DNA from 4 places in the Streptomyces sp. NPDC051286 genome. Region 4 is predicted to be linked to each of the others. Evidence: riboswitches for the same ligand, from Rfam matches in the RefSeq annotation. Region 4 holds a riboswitch; each other region holds the start of a gene.

Region 1 (5,067 bases), on a different contig from region 4:
ACGCCATCGAGAGCTTCTCCACTCTGATCACCACCCCGGTGTCCGCCAATGCCGAGGAGGCGGAGTCGCGACTTGCCGCCGCACTGGCCGCCAGCCGCGCCACTCGGGACGTGGTGGCCGACCTCCTGCTGGAGGACGTTCAGGAGCACCCCCGACAGTGGCAACTGCACGGTGCGCTGCTCGCCGAGGTCGACCGCATTCTCGATGAGCTGGACATCGACAAACGCGCCGAACGCCTTGGCGAGGAGCTCGACCGCCACTCCGCTGAACTGCACGAACGCTATCCCCGGCTCGCCGCACTGCGGCGGCGGCTCGGCAGCCACCGGGCCCCGCAGCCGACAGTCCCGGGAGGGTGACGGCGCGGCGATGGGAGACCCGCACCCTGCGCTGCCGTCGGCGTACGCGAAGGTCCTCCACAGGGCGAGCACTTCACATCATCGAGCGGCGCCCGGAGTCCGGCACGGCTGTTCGACGCGGGCGGACCCGGTAGCCCGGCCTTACGATGCAGGAGGGCAATCGGAAGCCTCAGAGCACCGGGACGGGACCCGCAGGGTCCGCGGTCTCGCGCCTGATCACGGAGGCACGTCACATGGCACCTGACCAGATCCCAGGCATCGATCTCACCGCGGCTCCCAGCGGGGCGGGATGTGCGGACTGCTTGGCGGGCGACGGACCGGGATGGTGGATGCACCTGCGCCGCTGCGCGGCGTGCGGACACATCGGCTGCTGCGACTCCTCGCCCTCGCAGCACGGTACGAAGCACGCACGCGAGGCAGGACATCCGTTCCTGGCCAGCTTCGAACCGGGGGAGAACTGGCTCTGGAACATCGAGACCGAGGAATATTACGAGGGATTGGAGCTGCTCCCGCCCACCTCGCACCCGGTCGCCCAGCCGACCCCGGGTCCCCAGGGCAAGGTCCCCGCGGACTGGGAGCGGCAACTGCACTGAAGCCGCGCTCCTCATCCTCGGGCAGGCGTACGGGTCCTCAGGCACGGATCGGTGATGCCGCCGGGGCAGGCGAGACGGGCGATGTCCCAGCCGGCGCGCCCCGCGCCGGCCTGATAGGCGCTTTCGTAGAAGGCGAGTACGGCCCCACGTGGATCGCTCTCGGTGCGGGCCGCGTCATACGGCAGCACCGCCAGGTGGCTGCCGCCACGATCCACCCATTGCGCCGACACCGGAGTGAGGGGTTCCTCCGCCAGCCGCGCCGGTTCGGGAGCGGTGTACGAGTAGAACGCGGGCGCGGCGAACGTGTCGTCACCGAACCAGAAACCGAAGCTGATCACTTCCCGGGAGTAGGCCTCCCGGGTCACCGGGTCGATTTGCTTGGGCTGGTCGATCTGACGCTCCGAAAAGCGGGTGTGAGCGATATCGAAGGTGTGCCAGAAATGGTGCACCGGACTGACTTTCCCCGAAAACCGCGCGGCGAATTCCTCCAGTACCAGTGCTACTTGACTGAGGACCTGCCAATACCGGTTTGCCTGTTCGGGATCGTATGCCGCGTGCTCCGTGTCCTCGGCGAACGGACGGTCGGCGTCGGACAGATCGAATGGCTTGGGCAAGTTGATATCCACCTCGATGCCCAGCGCGTCCAGGGCGGCCATGACCGTCTTGTGGAAGGAAGCCACGGACTGGCCCGAAAGCGGGAACGAGACCGTCGTGCCGTCCAGTCTTGTGATGACGAGTCGATGGCCGACGAAGTCGAAGTCCACCGTGAAAATCGGGTTGCCGTCGATCTGCCCCATGGGGCGGGTGGTGATACCGCGGCCAGTGAGGTGAAACGGGACGTTCCACCAGTGATTGCGCCGGACACTGGCCGCGAGACGGATCTTTCCGATGATCTGCGCGAAGCGGTGGAGCGTCTCTTTGGTGTCACGCCATTCGGCGAGCGGCATGGGCGGGAACAGCTCCATCGCCATCACTTCTCTCATGCTGCCGGACGGTCCCGGCGGGCGGGCAGGGCGTTCTTCCGCACCATCATGGCCATGCCCAAGGTGTGCGGCACCTTGTGCGGCCGCCGTGGTGTCGTTCGCGTGAACCTGCACGCCTGGACGGTGGGCGGCCACTCGCGCGCCGCAGTCGGCGCAGACGGGTGACGCGCGGCTGCTCCTGGTCGTCTCCCCGGGGACGCCCTTCCCGACGAGTCGGAGGCGGGGTGTCCGTCCGGCAGCGCCAAAATCTCCTAAATGTCGCAATTTTGGCGATAAGGGGAAATCGCTCGCCGTTCTGGTGAACGTGCAACCCGTGCGGGCCTGAGCTTTTACGTACCGGGCAAATCGCCCTTTTCGGGCTGAGTGGTGAGAGTCACCTTCCGGACCCGCGGACGCATTGGCATGCCGCCCGGTTCCCTTCTGTGCCAAGAAAGTTGGCTTCGCGGACCGGGGTGGAATGTGAAAATTTCCGCGACTCGATCTTGTAAATGAATTGTGATCGAGAAATGGGGACTTGTTCGGGTCGGAGTTTCTCGCCTACGGTCACCGTCAATCCGGATGGAACGCCGAATCCTGCCGCCGTCCGGGAACCCGACCACTCACGTACGGCAGGAGCGGGGGACCCGCGCAAGCCGCCGATCCGGTATCCGGAACGGCTAGGGGTGAAGTCGTATTCCCATACGACGAGGCAACTCCAGCCTTAACCCGACAGCTCACCTCGTAGGCGACGGAGAGGAATACGCCATGCCCGCACAGGTTAACCACCGTCGTCGTAAGCCCAGTTCGCTGACTCGCGGATTCATCGCCGTGAGCACGGGCGGAGCCGTTCTCGCGCTTCCGATGATCGGGGCAACCGTTGCCTCGGCAGCGCCGGCGCAGCCTGCCACCGCCGCCGTCTCCAAGACAGTGGCGCCCGCTGCCGCCCCCGCCAAGCCGGCTGCCGTGCGGGCGGCTACGCCCACCATCTATTCCGTGATAGCCGGTGATTCCCTTTACAGGATCGCCCTGAGTCATTCCGTGAGCGGCGGTTGGCAGCAGCTGTACAAGGACAATCGAGCGGTCATCGGAGCCGACCCCGGCGTCATTCACGCGGGCCAGAAGCTCACCATCGGCGCCACCGCGACCACGGCGGTCGAGTCCACGACGGCCGCGAGCACCGCCGCTGCCGTCACCGCGAAGCCCGCGACGTACACGAACGACCTCGACGGCTGGATCAAGGAGTCGCTGGCCGTCATGGCCCAGCACGGCATCCCCGGCAGCTACAACGGCATCCACCGCAACATCATGCGCGAGTCCGCGGGCAACCCCCGGGCCATCAACAACTGGGACTCGAACGCCGCCAAGGGCACGCCGTCCAAGGGCCTCCTGCAGGTCATCGACCCCACGTTCCGGGCCTACCACGTGCCCGGTACGTCGATGGACCCCTACGACCCGGTCGCCAACATCACGGCCGCATGCAACTACGCCGCCGCCAAGTACGGCTCGATCGACAACGTGTTCGGGGCCTACTGACGCCCGGTTGCGTTGATTCAGGCATGACGGGTGGCGAAGGTCCGATGGGGCTTCGCCACCCGTTCCCGTCGGTGTCGCGCACGGGAGACTGTGCAGAAGTCGAGAAGTCAGCCCGCCTTGCTTCGCATCCTGCGGCGTCGCCGGAACGTCCGAATGCGCCCAGTATGAGGACGCTCCTCCGCCTTGCGATGCACCGCATCTGACGCCGTGCCCTGATCCACCAGGGATTACGGGTCGGCCCTTACGGCCTGGTGCACGATAGCGAGCGGGCTCCCGGCGTCATGCGACTCCGCTTCCGGCGTTGTCGTCAGTCGACGACTCCCCCATGGCCTTGAAGGCACGGGAGGGGCCCCCTTCGCGTCGCCTCCCTCTTCCGCCTTGGATTCGAAGCCGCATGACGCCGCTCGCTGATCCACTCGCTATCGTGCACCAGGCCGTTAGTGTGTGCGACCAGGTTCGGCCCGCCGGGGGCGGCCCGCCTGACAGGCAGCGTTGCGCATCCGGGCCGCCTCGGTCGGGTGCATGTTACCCATCGGTATGTAGTGACTTAATGCGCGAACAGCAGTAGAACCAGTTTCACTCTCTGGAGAGTGAGGCGTGTCACATGAGTGACTTTACCATGCACAATGCAGGCCCCAAGGGCCTTTCGCGTCGAAGGTTCATCACAGGAACTGGTTCTATTTTAGGAGCCGTGGCCCTTGCGGGTCACACCACCCCGGCCCAGGCCGGGGTCGGCTCCACAACTGCCCCGATCGACTCCGGGGCCCATGTCCCGGCCCTGGTGATCGGCACCGGATACGGTGGCTCCGTCGCCGCGCTGCGTCTCGCCCAGGCGGGCGTCGACGTGCACATGATCGAAATGGGCATGGCCTGGGACACCCCCGGCCCGGACGGCAAGATCTTCGCCAACACGACCTCCCCGGACAGCCGGTCGTACTGGCTCCGCACCAGGACCAAGCAGCCCCTCAGCAACTTCCTCGGCTTCCCCATCGACAAGAACATCACCCGCACCACGGGGATCCTCGACGCCGAGGAGTTCAGCGGGATCACCGTCTACCAGGGCCGTGGCGTCGGTGGCGGCTCGCTGGTCAACGGTGGGATGGCGGTCACTCCCAAGCGCGAGAATTTCGGAGCCGTCCTCCCGTCGGTGGACGCCGACGAGATGTACGACATCTACTATCCGCGCGCCAACGCCGGGCTCGGGGCCGGCACCATCGACCCGGCCTGGTTCGACACCGCCGCGTGCTACCAGTACGCCCGGGTCGGCCGTGAGCAGGCCCAGCGCGCCGGCTTCCCGTTCGTCTTCGTGCCCACCGTGTACGACTGGGACTACATGAAGCAGGAAGAGGCCGGAACCGTCCCCAAGTCGGCGCTGGCCGGCGAGATCCTCTACGGCAACAACTACGGCAAGAAGTCGCTGCAGAAGACGTACATCGACCGGATCAGGGCCACCGGCAGGGTCGTCATCTCGCCGCTCCACAAGGTGACTTCGGTCGCCCCGGCGCCAGGCGGCGGTTATACGGTCGTCATCGACCAGATCGACACCGGCGGTGTCACCACGGTCACCAAGACGGTGACCGCCGACCGGGTGTTCTTCGCGGCCGGCAGCGTGGGTACCAGCAA
Region 2 (5,067 bases), on a different contig from region 4:
GCGATCCAGACCAATCTCAGCGGTCGTACCCGCTGGCTGGCCGAAGCCGGTGGAGCCGGCCGCGACAAGATCGCACTGTGGTGCACGTACCACCCGGGGCAGACACCGTACGACCGTTTCCTCGCCAGGTGCCGGGAACTGTCCGCTCTCGGTGTCCGGTACAGCGTCGGTGTCGTCGGTCTCGAGCAGCATTTCGACGAGGCGCGGCGGCTCCGCACCGACCTGCCCGACGAGGTCTATCTCTGGGTCAATGCCGCAGAGGGGCAGAGCTACACGGACGAGGAGGCGGACCGCTGGACGGCCCTCGACCCCCTCTTCCCGTACAGCCGTCACCCGCACCGCTCGGCGGGCATGCCGTGCCGGACCGGCGAGTCCGTCATCTCGGTGGACGGCGACGGCACGGTGCGCCGTTGCCACTTCGTCCCGGCCGAGCTCGGCAACCTGTACGACGGCAGCTACCGGCGTGCGCTCGGTCCGCGGGCCTGTCCGCTCGCCGTCTGCGACTGCCACATCGGCTATGTACATCTGGAGACGCTGCCGTTGTACGACGTCTTCGCGGGTGGCGTCCTGGAGCGCATACCAGCCCGACGCCCGGGCAAACCGGCACCCTCGGGGCGCCGGTTCCTGCCGGTGTCCCCCGTCGCCGGACAAGCCTGAAGCCCCCGAGAGGCAGAAAGGGAACGGGCACGTCCGGCCGATGAGGCCGAAGAGAGGGCTTGGGGCGTGTTTCGAAAGGAGCGTCGTCCGCCCGTAGGGCGGGCCCGGCGTCGCCTGGCAGGCGGGGCTTTCGACACACGCCCTAAAGCGGCAGGAGGTCCGGCCGCTTCGCCTCGACGTGGTCGCCGGAGGACTCGCCGCGCAGCCGACGCCCTATCCACGGAACCAGGTACTCACGCGCCCAGTGGATGTCGTCGCGCCGGACCTCCAGCGTGCCGCGCTGTGCCTGCGGGGGCCACTCCTGGTCGGGGTCAGCCGGTACATCGAAACCAAGGACCTGGGCGGCGCGCAGCGCGACCCGGGTGTGCCCCTCGGGCGACAGGTGGAGCCGGTCGTCGTCCCAGGCTCGCCGGTCCTGCACGGACTTCAGCGACCACAGGTCGAGGACCGGGCAGTCGTAGCGATCAGCGATGGAGCGCACATGGGCGGTGTACGTGGCGATCTTGCCGCGCAGATGGCGCAGGACGGGAACGCCGCGGGTGTCGAAGCCGGTCGTCACCAGGACGGTGCCGACCGAGTCGGTGAGCTCGGCGACCGCGCGCTCGAAGCGTTCGGCCACGTCGTCGGGGTCGGTGCCGGGCCGGATGATGTCGTTGCCGCCCGCGCAGAAGCTCACCAGATCGGGTGCGAGCTCCTTGGCGCGCGGTACCTGCTCCTCGACGATCTGGTCGAGGAGGCGTCCGCGTACGGCGAGATTGGCGTACCGGAAGTTTCCGTGCGCGGAGCCCTCGGGGCTCGTCGCCGCGTCGGGGTCCGGGAGCTGGTCCGCGAGAAGTACCGCGAAACGGTCCGCCCAGCCGACGAAGGTTCCGTCCGGGCCGGGGTCTCCGACTCCCTCGGTGAAGCTGTCGCCAATCGCTGCGTACGACCCGATGGCGCCATGCCGGTTGATGACGCCACGTTGATTGTTTCTCGAATCGTCTGCCACAAGCGCATATCCTGCACCGCCGAATGTGACCTACGCGACCGTAATAAGGGGTTGACGGGTGGTGAGATAGGCCACCGGTCAGGTTTTGGTAAACGGGGAATAAGCGAAGGGGCGGCGCGCCGCTGCGCACCGCCCCTTCACCGAGCTGACCGGATCAGCCGTGGATCAGACGTAGATCCCGTGCGAGGCCAGGTAGGCGATCGGGTCGATGTCCGACCCGTACGCCGGGCCGGTGCGGATCTCGAAGTGCAGGTGCGGGCCGGTGGCGTTGCCGGTGGCACCGGAGAGGCCGACCTGCTGGCCTGCGGTCACGGTCTGGCCCGCCGAGACGGAGAGCGAGGACATGTGGCCGTACTGCGAGTAGTGGCCGTCGGCGTGCTTGATGACGACCTGGTTGCCGTACGCGCCACCCCAGCCGGCGGTGACGACGGTGCCGGAGGTGATCGCCTTCACGCTGGTGCCGGTGGGGACCGGGAAGTCGATGCCCGTGTGGCTGCCGCTGGACCAGTTGGAGCCGGAGGCACGGTAGGCGGTGGTGTGGTTGCCCGGGACCGGGTGGACGTAGCCGGAGCTGTTGCTCTGGCCGGCCGAGGCGGAGGCCGTGGTGGTCTTGACGGAGCCCGAAGTCTTGGACTGCGACGCGGACTTGTCGGCCGAGGAGGTCGACGGAGCCGGAGCGGACTGCGTGGTGTCCGTCGTCGCGGCGGAGCCGGCCGGCTTGCCGCCGAGCGTCAGCTTCATGCCCGGGAGGATCAGGCTCGGGTTCTCGCCGACGACCGCGCGGTTGTCCTGGTACAGCTTCTGCCAGCCGCCCTCGACCTGCTGCTCGGCGGCGATCTTCGACAGGTTGTCACCGGCGACGACGGAGTACGTCCGGGTCTCGACCTGCTTCTTCACGACCGGCGCGGCCTCGGCGGCGGCGTGCGTGGCTGCCGACTGCGCGGTGGGCGCGGCCTGCTCCGCGGCGTGGGCACCGGTGGCGCCGAGCAGCGGAAGGGCGACGACGGCGCCACCGGCACTGATGGCGGCGACGCCACGGGCGATCGTGCTGGACTTGGGACGGCGATGCTTACCCGATGCGGGCATGAAGAATTTCCTCTCCGGCGCCTACGAGGTGAGCTGTCGGGTTCGGGCTGGAGATGCCCGGTCGCAGTTCGCGACTTCACCCCGAGCCGACCGGATCTCTCCGGGCGGCGGCTTACCTGGTTCCCCCGCTCCTGCCACACGTGAGTGGATGCGAATTCCGGGCGGCGGCAGGATTAGGCGGTCCGTCCGGATTGAGGGTGACCGTAGGCGAGCGAGGAAGGCGGAAACAAGCCGTCGATTACTCAACGGAATCCGCGCCGGGAAATCGGCGCGGAATCCTGGTCACCCTCCGTGGATTACGGATCTTGGATTTCCGCGCGACATCCGGAATACCCATCCGTGGCACCACCACGCACCGTCACGAATATGATCCCGCTCACGAGGAGGGCATCATCTCCCGTAGAAATAGGCCATGTTCCGCTAAAAGACGCAATACGGACATGTCATGAGCGTTCCCCGCGTCGGAGCCTCAGCACCTTCGCGTCCAGGTCCCCCCTCAGGCCGGTGTGCAGACCCTGATGCAGCAGCACGGCGCCGTGGTGGACCGCCCCGGTGTCCAGGTCGGTGTAGGTCGCCGCGGGGTCGAGCCCGCGCAGCCGCAGGGCCGGCGGCCGCTCCCCGTACCGCTGTGCCTCCAGCCACATCAGCACCACGGCCTCGTCGCCGTGCATGTACTGCACGGCGCTGAGTCCACCGCGCGGGGCACGCAGCCGGTACAGCGCGCCGTGCTGCACCGCGGGACGGATCTCCTTGTAGAGATCCACCCAGCTCCGTGCCTCGGCCAGTTCCTCGTCACTCCACTCGGTGAGATCCCCGCCGACCCCGAGCACCCCGGCCATCGCGCTGACGAAGCGGAAGCGCAGCGAACTGACCCTGCTGTTGAGCTGGACATTCGGACTGTCGGTGACCCAGGCGGCCATCACCTGCGCCGGATGGATCTGCCCGAAGCCCTCCTGGATGGCGAGCCGGTCGAGCGGGTCGGTGTTGTCGGAGGTCCACACCTGGTCGGTACGGGCGAGGATCCCCAGATCGATCCGGCCACCGCCGCCCGAGCAGGACTCGAAGGCGACCCCGGGGTGGGCGGCCCGCAGCCGGTCGATCAGCGTGTAGAGCGCGTCCACATGCGCGATCCAGAGCTTCTGCGGATAGTCCTCGCCCGGCCAGCCCGCATCGGTGAAGCAGCGGTTGAAGTCCCATTTCACATAGTCGATCGGGGCGCTGGAGAGCAGCCTGTCGAGCTGCTCCCACAGATGGTTCTGCACATCGGTCCGGGCCAGATTGAGCACCAACTGATGACGGAATTCGGTCCGGGTCCGCCCAGGGAAGTGCTGCACCCACTCGGGGTGCGCGCGATAGAGATCACTGTCGGCGTTCACCATCTCCGGCTCGACCCAGATGCCGAACTGCATGCCGAGTCCGTGCACTTCGTCGGCGAGCGGCTTCAGCCCGCCGGGGAATCGCTCGGGGTTGGGTGTCCAGTCGCCGAGTCCGGCCCGGTCGCTGGTGCGCCGCCCGAACCACGCGTCGTCCACGACGAACAGCTCGACGCCCATCGCCGCGGCGCGCTCGGCGAGGGCGCGCTGCTGGTCCTCCGCGATATCGAAGCCGGTCGCCTCCCAGGAGTTGTAAAGCACCGGCCGCAGGCTCTCGGCGCCCGGGACGACATGGGCCAGTTGCCAGGCGTGCCAGGACCGGCTCGCCCCGCCGAACCCTTCGGCGCTCCACAGTCCGGCGAACACCGGTGTGGTGTACGTCTCCCCCGGTGCGAGCCGCAGCAGCCCGGAGTCGTCGTATCCAGCGCCTCCGGTGATCTGCACGAGCCCGTCGGGGAGCTGCTGCACCGCGATCCGCCACGAGCCGGACCAGCCGAGCGCGCAGCCGTACACCTCGCCGTCCTCCTCGGTGGCGGCGCCGTCCGCATCGAGCGCGACCCAGGGCAGGAACTGGTGTCCGGTGTGGCCGCGCCTGCTGGAGAGGACCTTCTCGCCGTACGTCAGCTCCGACCGTACGAGCTGTGTCTCGGCCGCCCAGCGACCGTGCAGCTGACTCAGCCGCCAGCTGTCCCGGGCGGGCAGCGCCCAGGCCGCCGCGTCGGCGCGCAACAGCTCCAGCGGCGGACCGTCAGGACCGGTGTGGGTGACGGTGGCCCAGCGCTCGATGACATCGGAGTCGTCCCGCATCCGGTAGTGCAGCGTGAGCGCGAGCCGCTGCACTGAGTCGGCGAACGCGATACGGAGTTCGTCTCCGTCCACGACGGCCCCGGCGAACGCCCATTCGGTACCACGGACTTCGGGGGTGCGTACGGAGAGAGCGGGCCGGACGAAGCGGGGCCACCC
Region 3 (5,067 bases), on a different contig from region 4:
TACGAGCGGGCCTGGCGGACCAGTTCGCGCTGTCTTTCCCTGCCTTCGGCACCCCATTCGGCATATCCGGCGGAGAGGACCACGAGGCCCTGGACGCCTTGTTCGCCGCAGTCGGCGACGGCCTCCGGGACCCGGTCCGCGGGCACGGCGACGACCGCGAGGTCCACCGGTTCACCGATCTCGCCGATGGAGCGGTGCGCGGGGACGCCGTCGATCGTTCCCTGGTCTGCGGCGAACGAGCTGTTCACGGCGTACGCACGGCCGGTGAAGCCCGCGCCGAGGAGGTTGCGCAGAACCGTGCGGCCGACCCCGCCGGGGGTACGCCCGGTGCCGATGACGGCGACGGACCCCGGTGCGAGCAGCCGCTGCACCGACCGCGCCTCCGCCCGCTGCTCACGGGCGCGCTGGACGGCGAGGGACTCGGCGGTCGGTTCGAGGTCGAGGGTGAGATGGACGGCGCCTTCCTCGAAGCTGCGCTGCTGGGTGTACCCGGCGTCACGGAACACCTTGATCATCTTGGTGTTGGCGGGCAGCACCTCGGCGGCGAAGCGCCGGATGCCGCGCTCACGCGCCACTGCTGCGATGTGCTCGAGGAGCGCCGATGCCACGCCACGGCCCTGGTGCGCGTCCTGGACGAGAAAAGCGACCTCTGCCTCGTCGGCGGGGACGGAGGCCGGCCGGCCGTTCGCGTCGATCCGGTCGTAGCGGACGGTGGCGATGAACTCACCGCCGACCGTGGCGGCGAGGCCCACCCGGTCGACGTAGTCGTGATGGGTGAAGCGATGGACGTCCTTGGCGGACAGACGGGGGTAAGGAGCGAAGAACCGGTAGTACTTCGACTCGTCGGAGACCTGCTCGTAGAAGCTGACCAGGCGCTCGGCATCGTCCGTGGTGATGGGCCTGATACGGGCCGTACCGCCGTCGCGGAGCACCACATCCGCTTCCCAGTGGTCGGGGTACGCGTGGTGCGGACTCTGCTCCGGCGTGGGCTGCATGGGCAAAGCCTACGGCGCGGTCAGCGGTCGCGTAGGGCCCGGGGCCGGGGCAGTCTGAGAGCTCCGATCAGCCGTGCAGCACGGGCTGGGGCCGGGTCGCGGGTCGGCGGCCGACGGCGCACTGCGTGAGAGGCTGGTCTAGACAACCATTGATTCGTGAAGGGCAGAACCATGGCTGAGCGTCGCGTCAATGTCGGTTGGGCCGAGGGCCTGCACGCCCGCCCCGCCTCCATCTTCGTTCGTGCCGCCACGGCGTCCGGTATCCCCGTGACGATCGCCAAGTCCGACGGCCCCCCGGTGAACGCCGCCTCCATCCTCGCGGTGCTCGGTCTCGGCGCGCACGGCGGCGAGGAGATCGTACTCGCCTCCGAGGCGGACGACGCGGAGGCGACGCTCGACCGGCTGGCGAAGCTGGTCACCGAAGGACTCGAGGAACTCCCGGAGACCGTCTGATTGCAGGGTTCCGATCAGGGGGAAGCCTTTCCGGCCGGTTCCTGTCGGGCGCATTTCTGCGCCGGAGCCGCGACACCCCCAACCGGGGCCGTGACTCCTGCGTTTTCTGATACCGGCAATACCTCTGGAGCGAATTTTGTGCAGCCCAAAGAAATCCCTGCGCACTTAATTCACTTTTTATACAGCGCAGGTGTTAATGCCGGTCGCTCGCGGTGTTTACGGCATGTTGCGAAGTCCTCACCCGACCGCCGGAACAGGGGGCGCCGGCATCACGGCCCGAAGCACCGTCCGCGCGACGCAGCCGGTGCGCGGCGGCGGCCCGCGCGGCGTGCTGAGCGGCCAGCGCCCTGGCCCGTTCCGCGTCGCCGCGCGCCACGGCGTCCACGATGGCTGCACGGTCGCCCCAGCAACCGGCCAGGCGGGCCGGCTGCTCGACCGCGTACATCCAGGCGATCTTGTGGCGTAGCTGGGTGAGCAGCGCGATGAGCCCGGGGCTGCCGGACGCCTGGGCGAGCGTCTCGTGGAACCAGCCGCCCAGGGAGCGCAGATCCTCCCCCGTACCCCGCCGCGCTCTGTCCTGCCCCAGCCTGACCAGGCCGCGCAGCACCTTGAGGTGCGCCTCGGTGCGGCGTTGAGCGGCGCGGGCCGCACCCAGCGGCTCCAGCAGCATCCGTACCTCCAGAAGGTCGGCGGCCTCCTGCTCGGTGGGCTCGGCGACACAGGCACCGGCATGTCGGCGGGTGACCACGAAGCCCTCGGACTCCAGGGTGCGCAGCGCTTCCCGCACCGGGACCCGGGAGACCCCGTAACGGCGCGCGAGCAGCTCCTCGGTGAGTCTGCCGCCGCGCTCGAAGACACCGGAGACGATGTCGTCACGGATTGCCGTGCATACCGATTGCGCCGGAATGCGCATGTCCGAACCCCTCCGCCTTAATCCCCCGCGAAACGCGACCGATCGACGCCTGTTCCGTGACTCTATTGCAAGGCGACCGCATTTCCGAAGCCGGACCGAAAACCATGAATATCCTTTGGCCCGGTGGCGGTTCCGCGGGGCGGTTCGGCAGGAACGGACATGCCGAAGGCCCCGGCGGAAGCCGGGGCCTTCGGCATGTTGTGGATGGGACGTCGGTCAGACGTTCACGCCATGGGCGCGCAGGTACGCCACGGGGTCCATGTCGGAGCCGTACGAAGGCGTGGTGCGGGCCTCGAAGTGGAGGTGCGGTCCGGTGGAGTTGCCGGTCGAGCCGGAGAGGCCGATCTGCTGACCTGCGCCGACGCTCTGGCCGACGGAGACGCCGATCGACGAGAGGTGGCCGTACTGGGTGTACGTGCCGTCCGTCATCCGCAGCACGATGTTGTTGCCGTATGCGCCGCCCCAGCCCGCCTCGACGACCGTGCCGGCGCCGACGGCGACGACGGAGCTGCCGGAGGCGGCATGGAAGTCGATGCCCGAGTGGCGGCCGGAGGACCAGAGGGATCCGCTCGACTTGTAGCCGGTGGTGACGTACGAACCGGCGACCGGGAGCTGGAAGGATCCCAGGCGGGTGCGCTCGGCGGAACGGGCGGCGCGGGCCTTCGCGTCACGGGCCGCCTTGGCGCGGGCCTCGGCCTTGGCCTTCGCCGCCGCCTCGGCCCTGGCAGCCTCGGCAGCCTTCGCAGCGACGTCGGCCTGGCGCTTCTGCACCTCGGCCTGGGTGGCCACCTGGTCGGCGAGGGCATCCTCGATGGCGACGATCTGGGTCAGACCGGTTTCATCGCCGGAAGGGACCTCGGCATCCGTGGCGAGGGCCGGAGAGGCCAGTCCGCCGATGACACCGGTGGTCGCCAGCGTTGCGACTCCGGCGACGCGTGCACTCCGGCGCTTCAGGCGGCTCGGGGCACGGTGCTTCCCGGTGGGGCGGGGGAACGCCATGAAGTAGCTGGTCCTTTCCTTCCTTCTCGCCTACCGGGTTAGCTGACGGGTTCGGAGCAGGAAGGTCTCCTACGGATCCCGGGCCTCAGAGGAGGTCGCGGCATCCGATTCACCCCAGGGACTGTGTGGGTCCCCGGCTCCCCAGGCTCGCGCCTGATGGGGACTCGGCGATCACTGCCCGGCGCCACGGATGCGGCATTCGAGTGACGGACAGCGGAGCCGACGCTAGGCGGGGGTACTTTCATTCACCAAACGGACAGGGCGCTTTGTAGCGCATCCCACAGGGCAAGCAAGAACCTTTCGTCTCGAATCAGGCAAAAGGGAAGACCCTGGCGGGAAGCGACTCGCCAGGGCCCCTCTTCGCCCCTCTTTGCGGGGCTTGATGCATCAGCCGGTGACGACCGACACCTCTCCGATTCCCAACGCCCTGACCGGCTCCTCGATCTGCGCGGCGTCGCCGACGAGAATCGTGACCAGCCGGTCCACCGGGAAGGCGTTGACCACGGCTGAGGTCGCCTCGACCGTGCCGGTCTCGGCCAGGCGGGCGTACAACTGCGCCTGGTAGTCGTCCGGGAGGTGCTGCTCGACCTGGTCGGCGAGCGTACCGGCGACGGAGGCAGCCGTCTCGAACTTCAGCGGGGCGACACCCACGAGGTTCTGCACAGCGGTCTCGCGTTCGGCGTCGGTCAGCCCCTCGGCCACCAGGGTCCGCAGGACCTTCCACAGGTCGTCGAGCGCCGGTCCGGTGGACTCTGTGTCCACTGAGCCGCTGATCGCCAGCATCGCCGCACCGGTCGCCCCGGAGGCGGAGTCCGGGGCCGTCGAGCGCAGGACCTGCCCGAAGGCCCGCACGCCATAGGTGTAGCCCTTCTCCTCGCGCAGCACCCGGTCCAGCCGGGAGGTGAGTGTGCCGCCCAGGCAGTAGGTGCCGAGGACCTGGGCCGGCCACACACTGTCGTGCCGGTCGGCGCCGATGCGGCCGATCAGCAGCTGCGTCTGCACGGCGCCCGGACGGTCGACGATCACCACGCGGCCGGTGTCGTCGGCGGTGATCGGCGGGACCGGACGGGGCTCCACAGTGTTCCCGGTCCAGTCGCCGATGGTGTCGGCGAGCAGGGCGTCCAGGTCGATACCGGTGAGGTCGCCGACGACGACGACGGTCGCGGTGGACGGCCGGACATGGGCCTCGTAGAAGGCGCGCACCGCCGCGGAGTCGATCCGCTCCACCGTCTCCTCGGTGCCCTGGCGCGGGCGTGACATCCGCGACGTGGCCGGGAAGAGCTCCTTGGAGAGCTGCTTGGCGGCACGCCGGGCGGGGTTGGCCTGCTCGTGCGGAATCTCGTCGAGCCGGTTGTTCACCAGTCGCTCGATCTCGCTGTCGGCGAACGCGGGCGCCCGCAGCGCCTCGGCGACCAGACCCAGCGCCTTGGCCAGCCGGGAGGCCGGAACCTCCAGGGAGACCCGCATGCCGGGATGGTCGGCGTGCGCGTCGAGAGTGGCGCCGCAACGCTCCAGCTCAGCGGCGAACTCCTCGGCGGAGTGCTTGTCGGTGCCCTCGGAAAGGGCCCGCGCCATGATCGTGGCCACGCCGTCGAGGCCCTCGGGCTCGGCGTCCAGCGGGGCGTCGAGGAAGATCTCGACCGCGACGACCTGCTGGCCGGGACGGTGGCAGCGCAGCACCGTCAGCCCATTGGGCAGGGCGCCGCG
Region 4 (5,067 bases):
ACGCCGGGGAGACAGGGCTGCTGGAAACCGGCATCGAGGAACTGCTGCGGTACGACGGTCCGGTGGAGCTGGCGACCTGGCGGTTCGCCACCGAGCCGCTGACCCTCGGCGGGCAGCGGATCGCTGCGGGTGACCCTGTACTGGTGGTGCTCGCCGCCGCCGACCGGGACCCGGAGCGGTTTGCGAACCCGGACACCCTTGACCTCGCGCGGCGTGACAATCAGCACCTCGGATACGGGCACGGCATCCATTACTGCCTGGGAGCACCGCTTGCCCGACTGGAGGGACAGGCTGCCCTGGCCACGCTGTTGAGGCGCCTCCCGGACCTGCGGCTTGCGGTGGAACCTACCGATGTGCGGTGGCGTGGCGGACTCATCATGCGCGGACTGCGCACGCTTCCGGTGGAGTTCGGTCCCGGCCGGCGTTCCGATGAGGGTGACACTCTGTCAACCCTGTGACTTTCACGTGATCTGTGCTGCATCGACTTGTGACAAGCGTTCGAGTGCCGCTACGTTCACCGTTCGACTCACCAGTCACTTGTCAGTCACACGGAAGGCAATCCCATGGGCTCCGCGAACGGCAGGCACCGTCGCCCTCGCCAGGCACCCGCGATCGTCGTCGCCGCAGGCGTGACCGGTTCGGCCATCGCTATTCCCCTGCTCGGCGCGGCCGGTGCGCATGCCGCCGACGCCACGACCTGGGACCGGGTCGCGGAGTGCGAGAGCGGCGGCATGTGGAGCGCCGACCTCGGCAACGGTTTCTACGGCGGTCTTCAGTTCTCGCAGGATGCCTGGAAGTCGTACGGGGGTGAGGCATACGCTCCGCGCGCCGACCTCGCCAGCCGCTCGCAGCAGATAGCGGTCGCCGAGAAGGTCCTGGAGGACCAGGGGCCGAAGGCGTGGCCCAGCTGTGCGGCCATCTCCGAGCTCACGGAGGACGGGGTGCTGCCGGGGGTCGACCCGGGAGTCGTGCCGTCGGCCGAACAGGGGAAGAGCGGGAAGGCGTCCAAGGGGCCCTCCGCCAAGGCGTCGGCCAAGGCTTCCGACAAGGCTTCCGACAAGGCGTCCGCCACGCCTTCGGGCAAGGCGTCGCATAAGCCGTCGGCAGAGCCGTCAGCCACATCATCGTCCAAGAAGTCTGATTCGTCCAACTCGCCCCGAAAGTCCGGCTCGTCCGGCAACGAGGCGGGCGGCAAGCACCGCGGCGCACCGGCCTCCGAGGTGAGCCAGGACACGGGCAGGGGCGGCGGCCGGGACTCGGGCCGGCATGCTTCCCGCGGTAACAGTGAGGGGCGCGACACGCGCGCGGCGACGGCCGACCGCGATTACACCGTCCGGCCGGGCGACAACCTCTGGGCGATTGCTGACGCACAGAAGGTTCCCGGTGGATGGCCCGCTCTCTATGACGCGAACAAGGGTGCGGTTGGCGGCGACCCGGACCTCATCCTGCCTGGCCAGAGCCTCGATCTCGGCATGAAGTCGAAGTGAGAGCAGTCTGATAAACGGCTAAAAGCACCCCAAAAACCGGGGTAGTTCAGGGACCTATGTCCGCTTATGCGTAAGTGAGACATGGGTCTCTTTGCGTCAATTGGCGTGTCGCGTCTGTCGGGTCTGTCCGCGTCACCCCTCACCTGCGAAAACGCCGCGCAGTCGGATGCGGGTAAGGGCTGATTGTCCGTTATGACCATCTTTGAATGTCGAGGTTGCATACGTTTACGGTCGGAACCGCTCGCACCGCGGGCCCCGTCGACCGTCACGCCGAATCCTGCCGTCGGTCGAAGGGAACAGACGCGTAAAGCGCCGTAGGCAGGAGCGGGGGACCCAGGTAAGCCGCCGGGCCCGATGACCGAAAGGCCGTCAGGACCGGCTCGGGGTGAAGCCGCGTGCTAGGACACGCGACCGGGCAACTCACTTGGCCCGAACCCGACAGCTCACCTCGTAGGCGTCGGTGAGGAGAAGTTCCATGCTGCTGAACAGCAAGGGCAAGCACCGCCGCCCGTCCAAGGCCGTCCGCGTCGCCACGCTCGCCGGTGTCACCGGTGCCGCCATCGCCGCTCCCCTGATGGGTGCGACCAGCGCCTCCGCCGCCTCCGTCGCCACGTGGGACGCCGTCGCCCAGTGCGAGTCCGGTGGCAACTGGTCCATCAACACCGGCAACGGCTACTACGGCGGCCTGCAGTTCTCGCAGTCCAGCTGGGCCGCCGCCGGTGGTACGCAGTACGCCCCGCGTGCCGACCTCGCCACCAAGGCTCAGCAGATCGCCACCGCCGAGAAGCTCCTCGCCATGCAGGGCCCGGGCGCCTGGGGCTGTGCCCGCGCCGGTGGCCTCACCAACGACGGTGTCGACCCGGGTGTCGACACCGGCTCCACCGCGCAGCAGAGCGCCCCGGCGCAGGAGTCGAAGCAGGCCGTGTCGAAGCAGGCCGCGCCGAAGCCGGCCGAGCGCACCGAGGCTCCCGCCGCCTCCCGCGCGGACCGCGGCACCGCCCCCAAGAAGACCGTCACCACGCCGACCGGTGAGAAGGTCGCCAAGGGTGACGGCGAGTACACGGTGAAGTCCGGCGACTCGCTCAGCGAGATCGCCGCGCAGCACCAGGTGAAGGGCGGCTGGCAGCAGCTCTTCAAGCTGAACAAGGACATCGTCGAGGACGCCGACCTGATCTACCCGGGTCAGCAGCTCCACCTGACGAAGTAGGACGGGCTCCCCGTAGATACGGGCTCTCTCCTCCCCGAGCCCCCCGACCTGGCGCGGATTCCCCCGTACGCGCCGGGTCGGGGTTTTTGGTACTCACTGTTCAACTGTTGTCGTTACCGTCCAGTAGAAATCTGGACCTTTGCCCTGCTACGAGTGCCCTTGGGTCCTTTTTCGTCCCAGGGGGCGGGCGGTCGGCGGACCGAGGCGGCCCAGCCGGTTAGGCTCTTGTCGCAAGGCCAAAGCGACCCTGCACAACCAGCGTCATATCCCAGAAGGAGATGCCTCGTGCCGTCCATCGACGTCGTCGTAGCCCGGGAAATCCTCGACTCCCGCGGAAACCCCACGGTCGAGGTCGAGGTTGGCCTCGACGACGGCAGCACGGGCCGTGCTGCCGTGCCGTCCGGCGCCTCCACCGGTGCGTTCGAGGCCATTGAGCTTCGCGACGGTGACCCCAACCGCTACCAGGGCAAGGGCGTCGAGAAGGCCGTCCTCGCCGTGATCGAGCAGATCGGCCCGGAGCTCGTCGGCTACGACGCCACCGAGCAGCGGCTGATCGACCAGGCCATGTTCGACCTGGACGCCACCGAGAACAAGGGCTCGCTCGGCGCCAACGCCATCCTCGGTGTCTCGCTGGCCGTTGCGCACGCCGCGTCCGAGGCCTCGGACCTGCCGCTGTTCCGCTACCTCGGTGGCCCGAACGCGCACCTGCTGCCCGTCCCGATGATGAACATCCTCAACGGCGGGTCGCACGCCGACTCCAACGTGGACATCCAGGAGTTCATGATCGCGCCGATCGGCGCGGAGTCCTTCTCCGAGGCCCTGCGCTGGGGCGCCGAGGTCTACCACACGCTGAAGAAGGTTCTGAAGACCAAGGGCCTGTCGACCGGTCTCGGCGACGAGGGCGGCTTCGCGCCGAACCTGGAGTCGAACCGCGCCGCCCTGGACCTCATCCTCGAGGCCATCAAGGAAGCCGGTTACGCCCCGGGCAAGGACATCGCGCTCGCGCTCGACGTCGCCGCCTCGGAGTTCTACAAGGACGGCAAGTACGAGTTCGAAGGCAAGTCCCGCTCGGCCGCCGAGATGACCGAGTACTACGAGGAGCTCGTCTCCGCGTACCCGCTGGTCTCCATCGAGGACCCGCTGTACGAGGACGACTGGGCCGGCTGGAACGTCATCACCCAGAAGCTCGGCGCCAAGGTGCAGATCGTCGGCGACGACCTGTTCGTCACCAACCCGGAGCGCCTGGCCCGCGGCATCGAGGAGGGCTCCGCCAACGCCCTGCTCGTCAAGGTCAACCAGATCGGTTCGCTGACCGAGACCCTGGACGCCGTCGAGCTGGCCCAGCGCAACGGCTTCAAGTGCATGATGTCCCACCGCTCCGGCGAGACCGAGGACGTCACCATCGCCGACCTCGCCGTCGCGGTGAACTGCGGCCAGATCAAGACCGGCGCCCCGGCCCGCTCGGACCGCGTCGCCAAGTACAACCAGCTGCTGCGCATCGAGGAGATCCTCGACGACGCGGCGGTGTACGCGGGCCGCTCCGCGTTCCCGCGGTTTCGCTCTGCGAACTGATCAGCACAGCGCTCTGCGAACGGATCAGCACGGTAAGTGCTGATCGCAGGCCCGGTGCCGGGCAAAGGCCATGGCCTCCGTCCGTCCCCCCACTCGGTCCCGTACCGTGTGCGGGGACGGACGTGCGTAGTGGGGAGGCGGAGACATGGCCGCGAAGGACCGGGACCGGTTCTCCACCGCGACCCGGCTGCGACTGCTCGGTGAGCAGACCGCCGCCCGCGTCTACCGGTCCCAGAACCGCCGCCAGGCCCGCCGCTCCCGGCTCACCGGGCGGGCCGCTTTCCTCGCCCTGGTCGTCTGCTCCCTGGTGGTGGCGCTCGCGTACCCGATGCGGCAGTACGTGTCGCAGCGCGACGACATCGCCGACCAGGAGCGGCTGGCGCAGGAGGCCGAGAAGCGCACCGAGGAGCTGCGCGACGAGAAGGCGCGCCTCCAGGACGACGCGTACGTCCGGCGGCTGGCCCGGGAGCACCTGCACTACGTGAGTCCCGGGGAGACCAGCTACACGGTGATCGACGCCGACGCGGCGAAGGAACGCAGCGGAGGGGCGAAGGAGACCGACCGGCCGTGGCACTCCAACCTGTGGGACGGCGTGGACAGCGCCGACCGCAACTGACTTCTCATTCCCCTGTTCACCTCGTCTCCGCAGCACTGTGCGGAGCCGCAGTTCACGCATCCGAGTAGATCCAAGGCAGGCATGGAAACGCCCCCTCCCCAGACCGAGTCCACCCCACCCACCGAGGCGGACATCGCCGCGTTCCAGCAGCAGCTCGGCCGCCCGCCGCGCGGGCTGCGCGCGAT

Evidence for each region. Region 4 has a riboswitch for cyclic di-AMP ahead of ACIBB8_RS17775 (transglycosylase family protein). Riboswitches for the same ligand answer to the same signal wherever they lie in the genome.
Region 1: another riboswitch for cyclic di-AMP. It lies ahead of ACIBB8_RS21435 (transglycosylase SLT domain-containing protein); the one in region 4 lies ahead of ACIBB8_RS17775 (transglycosylase family protein).
Region 2: another riboswitch for cyclic di-AMP. It lies ahead of ACIBB8_RS32060 (peptidoglycan DD-metalloendopeptidase family protein); the one in region 4 lies ahead of ACIBB8_RS17775 (transglycosylase family protein).
Region 3: another riboswitch for cyclic di-AMP. It lies ahead of ACIBB8_RS06615 (M23 family metallopeptidase); the one in region 4 lies ahead of ACIBB8_RS17775 (transglycosylase family protein).

The regions. Positions count from the first base shown of each region.
Region 1 covers NZ_JBITER010000020.1:132,088-137,154, reverse strand. The annotation lists gene ACIBB8_RS21450 (aromatic acid exporter family protein) at 1-356, shown strand, start outside; gene ACIBB8_RS21445 (UBP-type zinc finger domain-containing protein) at 590-949, shown strand; gene ACIBB8_RS21440 (DUF5996 family protein) at 961-1,914, opposite strand; cyclic di-AMP (ydaO/yuaA leader) riboswitch at 2,487-2,672, shown strand; gene ACIBB8_RS21435 (transglycosylase SLT domain-containing protein) at 2,677-3,444, shown strand; gene ACIBB8_RS21430 (GMC oxidoreductase) at 4,049-5,067, shown strand, end outside.
Region 2 covers NZ_JBITER010000052.1:5,902-10,968, reverse strand. The annotation lists gene ACIBB8_RS32070 (STM4011 family radical SAM protein) at 1-657, shown strand, start outside; gene ACIBB8_RS32065 (SGNH/GDSL hydrolase family protein) at 800-1,645, opposite strand; gene ACIBB8_RS32060 (peptidoglycan DD-metalloendopeptidase family protein) at 1,811-2,731, opposite strand; cyclic di-AMP (ydaO/yuaA leader) riboswitch at 2,735-2,911, opposite strand; partial or broken gene ACIBB8_RS32055 (alpha-galactosidase) at 3,175-5,067, opposite strand, start outside.
Region 3 covers NZ_JBITER010000004.1:126,859-131,925, forward strand. The annotation lists gene ACIBB8_RS06600 (GNAT family N-acetyltransferase) at 1-995, opposite strand, end outside; gene ACIBB8_RS06605 (HPr family phosphocarrier protein) at 1,167-1,448, shown strand; gene ACIBB8_RS06610 (GntR family transcriptional regulator) at 1,642-2,361, opposite strand; gene ACIBB8_RS06615 (M23 family metallopeptidase) at 2,578-3,360, opposite strand; cyclic di-AMP (ydaO/yuaA leader) riboswitch at 3,373-3,540, opposite strand; gene ACIBB8_RS06620 (M16 family metallopeptidase) at 3,748-5,067, opposite strand, start outside.
Region 4 covers NZ_JBITER010000015.1:139,891-144,957, forward strand. The annotation lists gene ACIBB8_RS17765 (cytochrome P450) at 1-458, shown strand, start outside; gene ACIBB8_RS17770 (transglycosylase family protein) at 564-1,487, shown strand; cyclic di-AMP (ydaO/yuaA leader) riboswitch at 1,788-1,959, shown strand; gene ACIBB8_RS17775 (transglycosylase family protein) at 1,963-2,694, shown strand; gene eno (phosphopyruvate hydratase) at 2,980-4,266, shown strand; gene ACIBB8_RS17785 (septum formation initiator family protein) at 4,412-4,882, shown strand; gene ACIBB8_RS17790 (DUF501 domain-containing protein) at 4,964-5,067, shown strand, end outside.